Linked DNA regions of Bremerella sp. P1. The protein of the gene in region 2 binds, or shares a complex with, the protein of the main gene of each other region. Links are inferred from orthologs where the notes say so. Each region holds a gene or a part of one and is shown on either strand. Other genes may lie near its edges.

Region 1 (3,565 bases), 4.2 Mb from region 2 along the record:
CCGCGCGGCATTGTAGAACCGTTTGAATGGCTCGTACGCAAAGTATAGTTGGTCGCAACCTATGGCTCCGCACTCTTCCAGTAATCTTCAAGTCGCTCCTTCTCAATCGAATCTTTCCGGAACCGTTGCCGTTGAACAGGCCATCTTTACGTCGGCACGTACGTCGTCCAAAGATGGCTATCAATTGGTCGCGTGGAGCCCCGGTATCAGTAGCGACGATGCCCGTCAGCTGGCGGTGTGGGGACCGGCACACGATTCGATGATCGTGGACGATCCGACGGACGTAAGTCTCAATTTTCATCCGCTGGGGGATCACAAGTTCTGCGTATCGAGGACGGTGCTCGGCGCGGCTGAGTACAGCGGAAGAGGTGGCCGACAAGTTTATACGCACTGCTTTGTGCTCGACGCTGCTTCGTTCAAGAGGTTCAATAACGATCCATTTCGCGTCCTGTCGGCGGCACTGTCGATTCACGATTTGCGACCGGGCGCGACGCTTCCTACCGATCTTCCTACGATGAAGATGTTGCCGTCAGGAGGTCCTGTCGATGCGGGGTTGATTCGATTCTTCGATTCGCCCGTCCAGCAACAATCGCTGGTGGCTTGGACGCACTATGCGATGACGTCGAAGAAGCTGCTCTTTACTGGAGGCTATAACGATCGCTTCTTGAGCGTCTTTTTCAACCTGCTGCCGGTCTCCATTCGACCCCACTTTACGTTCTCGACACGGCTACGCTATTCACAACGCCGAGACTTCCGCTTGGTTGGCCTGGCCAATGATGTACAAGAGCAAAAGAAAGCTGCCCGTCAGGAAGGCTTCCATGTATTTCACTTTGATTCACCGGCTCGAACGCCAGAGGCGTCGCGTCATCCTTGGGCCACATGGCTTCAAGTAGCGCTCTGCCATCGCGAGCCTGACGAAGCGGCTCGAATGATCAGCGAAGTTCCCCTGACAACGCGGTTGGAAGATCTTTCCGCCGTGGGTAACCGATTACGAGTGGCGATGTCCGGCAAAAAACGGAACAAGGAGGCGGCTACTGCCCCAGCCGCTTCCACGCCACTGGTAGTCCCGGAAGAGAACACCGATCGGGCCGAGCTGTTCGAACTGGTCGAGCGTGCTTTGGATGGCGATGTGACCGCGCTCGAGCGGCTCAATGCAACGTGGTGCGCTCAGCCTGATCAACAGCTCCAGGCACTGCGTCAGGAGTGCGCTCGCCACTTCCTGAGTCTGGCGAAAGAAAAGAATTGCGAGCCAGGATCGAAAGGGGCGACCGCGGTCGAGATCCTGAGCCTGATCTTGCGAGTGAGTCCCTAGGACTACGTGCCAGGCGGTTTGCGTTCGTAGCTACGTTCGATTTGAATCGCTTTCCGACCTTTGAATGCCCCAGCGAATGCTTGAAAAGTGGGGGTTCCGTTCACATTGACTCGCAAGGGCGTACGCGCGTCTTTCTCGGTCGTTATCACGTCCCCGACCCGCAGGTCGAGCAGTTCTTCCATCGAGATCTTGGTTTCGGCCAGGATCACGTCGAGTTCCACTTGGGCCTTATCGAGGTGTACGCCCAGGGCGGCCTTCGATTCTGGCGTGGCCTCACTGCTGCCGTAGGCGAACCACGTGTTGGCTGTCAGCTTATTGCTGATGCGTTCAATGGAGTTGAACGGGATACACAAGTTGATCATACCGCGGACATCGCCGATGGCCAGCTCGAAGCTGACCAGCACCACGACTTCATTCGGCGGCACAATTTGAACCAGCTGGGGATTGCTCTCGACGCGAACGACGCGGAGGTCCAACGGAAGCACGTTGTCCCAGGCATCCTTCAGCTCGATCAGAAACAGGTCCGAGATGCGTGAGACCAGGGTAAGTTCAATTTCGGTAAGAGGTCGTCGCGAAGCAGGCGTACTTTCTTTACCGCCCCCGAGCAAACGATCGATGATCGGATACAGAATGGATGGGTTGATGTCGAGGATCAGGTTCCCTTCCAGCGGCTCGGCAACCAAGAGGTTGAAGCAACTGGGGTTTTCCAAACTAAAAACGAATTCGCTGTAGGTTAGCTGATCGACACTGGTCAGCTTGACTTCCACGATCGAACGCAAGAGTGCGGAGAGAGCAGCACCGAAGTTTCGGCTGAAGCCTTCGTGCATCGACTGCAAGGCCCGCATCTGGTCCTTACCGACACGTTCGGGGCGTTTGAAGTCGTACGGCGTGACTTTGTCCTTGCCACGCATCGTGCGCGATGGCGGCCCAGCATCCGCGACGGGCGCGGCGGGACCTTTAGCCGGCTCCGCGGTGGTTTCCATCGCGTTGAGAAGGCTTTCGACTTCTGCCTGACTCAGTACGTTGTCTGACATGAATCACTCCCTTGATTCACGAAAAGGAGTCAACGTTCGATTACTTCCGAACGTGACCTTCTCCCATGACGATGTATTTGTAGCTGGTGAGCGCCTCGATCCCACAAGGGCCACGGGCGTGGAACTTATCAGTGCTGATGCCGATCTCGGCTCCCAGTCCGAATTCGCCGCCGTCGTTGAAGCGAGTGCTCGCGTTGACCATCACAGCCGAGCTGTCGATCTGGGCCGAGAACTTTCGGCTGGCAGCCAGGTTCTCGGTGACGATTGATTCGGTGTGTTTCGAGCTGTACTTGTTGATGTGGGCAATCGCTTCGTCGATGTTATCGACGACCTTCACCGAAATGACTGGGCCGAGGTACTCGGCACCGAAGTCTTCTTCGGTCGCCTCTTTGGCGGTCGGTACGATGGAGCAAGTTACCGAATCCCCCCGCATCTCAACCCCTTCGGCCGAGAATGCTTCTGCGATTTGCGGTAAGAACTTCTCGGCGACTGCCTTGTGCACAACCAATGATTCCGCCGCGTTGCAGACACCATAGCGATGACACTTGCTGTTCACCGTGATCTGGACGGCCATGTCCAAGTTGGCGGCTTGATCGATGTACACATGACAGTTACCGGCAAAGTGCTTGATGACTGGCATGGTGGCTTCCTCGCTAACGCGGCGAATAAGGCCTTCGCCTCCGCGGGGAATGGCAACATCGATGTATTCGTTCAGTTTCAGGAAATGGCCAACCGCAGCGCGGTCGGTGGTCGAAACCAATTGCAACGCGTCGGCCGGAATGCCGAACTCAGCCGCTTGCTGTTGCAGGATGCTGACGATGGCCTGCGAGGAATGCATCGCTTCCTTGCCACCACGCAGGATCACGGCGTTGCCGCTCTTCACGCAAATGGCGGCGGCATCGGCGGTGACGTTCGGTCGTGATTCGTAGATGAAGAAGACGACTCCCAGAGGTACGCGAATCTTTTGAATCGCCAAACCGTTGGGGCGAACGGAAGACTCGATGGTCGCCCCGATTGGATCGGGGAACATGGCGATCTCTTCCAGGGCCGCGGCAATCCCTTCAACCCGATCTTTGGTCAGGCGGAGACGATCGATCTGGGCGTCGGTCAGGCCGTACTGCGGTGCGTTCGCAATGTCTTTTTCGTTGGCCTCGGCAATGCTCTCGAAACTGCTACGCAGAGCAGCCGCGGAAGCACGCAGCCAGTCATTCTTCGTCTG
Region 2 (3,284 bases):
CTTCCTGCAGGGCAGAATCTAAGGAGTTCCCTTGGATTTGCGTCATGACTTTGCGCAAACGATGACGCTGGCTTTGCGTGCCTGCACGAATCCAGAGAGAGCGAATGCCGTTCTCGGCAATCAGGCGAACGCCTCGGTCGGCATCGTTGAGTGCCATGCCAACGGTGTGATTCGACGAATAGTCACTGACAAAACAAAGAGCCATTACCGCAGCACGGCGAACTTCAGCCGTACCGTGCTGGGAAAGACGCTCCAATGTTCCACATGTATAAACCGCTGCAACGCGATGAATAAACGCGGCAGTATTCTCTTCCGAAAGATATTTCTGGAAGATAGAAAGCAGTACGGGATGACGCTCGGGGGAGTCGTTCACAAGTTGGCCTTACGGCAATCAAAGTGCATTTCTCTCGTCCTGAGAACGAAAATCCATTATGGTCAATCCATTGAACAAAGTCCGAGTGTAATCACGCGGTAACCCCGGAGCAAATAATCGATGCGATCGTACTTGCGCAATCTTACCCAGCTTCTCATCGGAGTATTGACAGCCCAGATTTTGCTATTAGGAAGCCAGGCTCAAGCACAAGAGAACATCGACTGGCGGACCGAGGCAGATCTAGAGAAGCAGCTTCAATCGTCTTTCGACTTAACGTGGGAGGAAGTTCCCCTGCGCGACGGGCTGATGCGGCTTGCGCAGACGCAACGAGTGGCCATCTTTTTGGACCGACGGGTCGATCCCGATCAGACGATGAAAATGAAATTCACGAACGAGCGGTTGGAACTGGGGCTCCAGCGAATCGCCGCTCAACTTGGCATCGGCATGGCACGTGTCGGGGACGTGATCTATCTGGGGCCGCAAGATACGGCTAGTCGTTTACCGACCGTCGCGGAACTGCAAACGCAATTTGCCAAGTCGAGTGGGTACCCGGAAGCGGTTAAGTTGCTCGATCGAAAAAAGTATGGCTGGCCGAAGCTATCGACCCCGGAAGAGATTCTGACGGAAGTCGCCACCAGTCATGGCATGCGATGGAACAATCTGGATGTGGTGATCAAACACGATCTATGGCCGGCGGTGGACTTTCCGCCAATGAAGTCGACCGAGTACCTTTCGCTGGTGTTGGCTGGCTATCACGCGTCGTATCGGTTCAACAAGACCGACGATGGCGTTGAGCTTCAACTGGTTGCTATTCCGGATGAACTCTCTCTCACACGCGTCTATCCCTACGCAGGCAATCACGACGAAGCGATTGCGAAGATTCAGGAACTGTTTCCCGATGCTAAAGTTCAGTCCGACGGCAAGCGGAAACTAGCGGTTACTGGGCCGCAACAAGTACAAGAGCAAGTTGCGAAACTGTTGCGTGGTGGAACGGCACGCAATACGGTCGTGATGCCTGGCGAGAAGCGCTACACGCTCAACGTCGAACAGCTTCCCCTGGGGCCGGTGCTCAAGGCGCTTGAGCAACAGCTGGGTATGGATTTTGAAGTGCCAGATGGAATGGAAGAAGCACTGATGCAACGGATTTCCTTCAGCGTGAAGACCGTCGACGTGACTGGCCTGCTGGATGCGGTCTTCAAGGATACCGACTTCACTTACGAGATTCAGGAAAAGAAGATCCTAGTCACGAAGAAGCCGTAAGGCGATCAGTTCATCGCGGCAATAAAAAAAGACGACATCGCCCTGCTTGGGCTTTGTCGTCTCATTGTTTTGTTGGGTTGTTGTGCGAGTGGCGGAAATTAGCAGCCGTGCTTTTCCAGCTTTTCGCGAAGCGTGTCGGCGGTGAATGGCTTGACCAGGTAGTCGGAAACACCGGCCTGGATGGCTTCCATGACGCGCGACTTTTCGGCTTCGGTCGTGACCATCATGATCTTCACGTCTGCGTCGACCTTGCGAATTTCTTGAATCACTTCCAGGCCGCTCTTGCCTGGCATGTTCCAATCGGTCAGCACGAGATCGAACTCGCCTGGCTTGAACATCTTGACAGCTTCTTCCCCGTCGGCAGCTTCAACTGCGTTCGGAACACCGACCGCTTGAAGGGAACGGAGAATGATCTTTCGCATGGTGCTGGAGTCGTCGGCTACGAGTACGCGTGTAGACATGTTCTGTAATGCTCCTGTGATTTGCCCTGCCCGCTCAGCCTGAGTCGGCCGGTGGAGAATGGTCCTTTGGGGAAATTAAAAATTTCTACCGAACGATAGGTCGCGCTCTCAGACGGTCAAATACCAAGTGAGAAAATTCACCTTTTCGCGCTCAACCGCAGTTGGGCCGGCATCCGTGATATTCGCTTCGATTCTGGTCGGAATTTCCAACGACAACTGAAGCGGGCCGCTGCGCTTTGCGCTTCACTACCCAATATTGGTGGGGTTGTTCCGTTTGTTTCGGCTAGGTCAGAGGGGAAGACTCAAACAGGGGGAGAAAATTTGCGACCTGACCAAACTTTTTCGTTTTTACTAACCGACCTTTATACGAGAACGCCACAGGCATGCGTGGGCTGGATGCACCTGACTCACGGCGTTTATCCGAATGTAAAGGAGAACAAGTCGCGGACATGGCCGTCCCGCCCGAGGATCTCGGGGCAGCGGATCGATAATTCGTTCCAGCACTGATCGGGAGACAGAGTTTTGTCCGTAACAACTGAAGATCTAAAGACGGAAGAGCGTTCGAGCCACGAGTCTCAGCGTCGCGAAGGGCTCAATTCCATGCAACTGGTCAGTTTTCAATTGGCCAAGGAGGAATATGGAATCGAGATCACCCGTGTTCAGGAAATCATCCTGATGGGTGAGATCACCCGTGTGCCTCAGACGCCTGACTATATCAAGGGCCTGATCAATCTCCGCAATACCGTGATTCCGATTGTGGATTTGCGACTGCGATTCGGGCTTCAAGAACAAGAGTCCACTGACGAGACCCGCATCATGGTCATGAACGTCGGTGGCAAGACGGTCGGCATCATTGTCGACGCCGTCAGCGAGGTCCTGCGAATCTCGAAGGATCAGATTTCCTCTCCGCCTCCGACCGTTGCTGGTCTGGGTCGTGAATATCTCACGGGTTTGGTGAAACTCGACAAGCGGCTTTTGATCTTGCTGGATATCGACAAGATCCTGGGCAAAGCCGAAGTCGAGCAAATCGAAGCTCGCATCGGCTAAGCCGCCTCCGAGCAGCGTCTCGGAACCATGTTAACAGGTCAATCCGGCTTCCCGAGCGAAGCGGATCGCCAAACTAGCAGGAGCGCGCGAAGTTCACCGGAGGGGGCAGTTCACTTACATGACTATTAAATCACCGAGTTATA

The links. Proteins that work in one complex are often made in the same cells at the same time.
Region 1: the proteins of PSR63_RS00550 (region 2) and fliM are in contact, whole or in part, in a crystal structure (PDB 1F4V), measured with the Escherichia coli proteins. The link is inferred for Bremerella sp. P1 from one-to-one orthologs.

Annotation. Positions count from the first base shown.
Region 1 is NZ_CP118164.1:4,303,825-4,307,389, forward strand. The notes cover bases 331-3,296. They hold fliM (flagellar motor switch protein FliM), read right to left. Parts: upstream 2,347-3,296; coding sequence 1,315-2,346; downstream 331-1,314. Other genes in these bases: PSR63_RS18095 (GAP1-N2 domain-containing protein), read left to right, coding at 331-1,312; PSR63_RS18105 (glutamate-5-semialdehyde dehydrogenase), read right to left, coding at 2,387-3,296. In the rest of the region: PSR63_RS18090 (TRAFAC clade GTPase domain-containing protein), read left to right, coding at 1-48; more of PSR63_RS18095, read left to right, coding at 62-330; more of PSR63_RS18105, read right to left, coding at 3,297-3,565. UniProt on the Escherichia coli protein: FliM is one of three proteins (FliG, FliN, FliM) that forms the rotor-mounted switch complex (C ring), located at the base of the basal body.
Region 2 is NZ_CP118164.1:126,744-130,027, reverse strand. The notes cover bases 414-3,098. They hold PSR63_RS00550 (response regulator), read right to left. Parts: upstream 2,095-3,098; coding sequence 1,732-2,094; downstream 414-1,731. Other genes in these bases: PSR63_RS00545 (chemotaxis protein CheW), read left to right, coding at 2,617-3,098; PSR63_RS00555 (hypothetical protein), read left to right, coding at 494-1,633. Also shown: PSR63_RS00560 (tetratricopeptide repeat protein), read right to left, coding at 1-373; more of PSR63_RS00545, read left to right, coding at 3,099-3,141. UniProt on the Escherichia coli protein: Involved in the transmission of sensory signals from the chemoreceptors to the flagellar motors.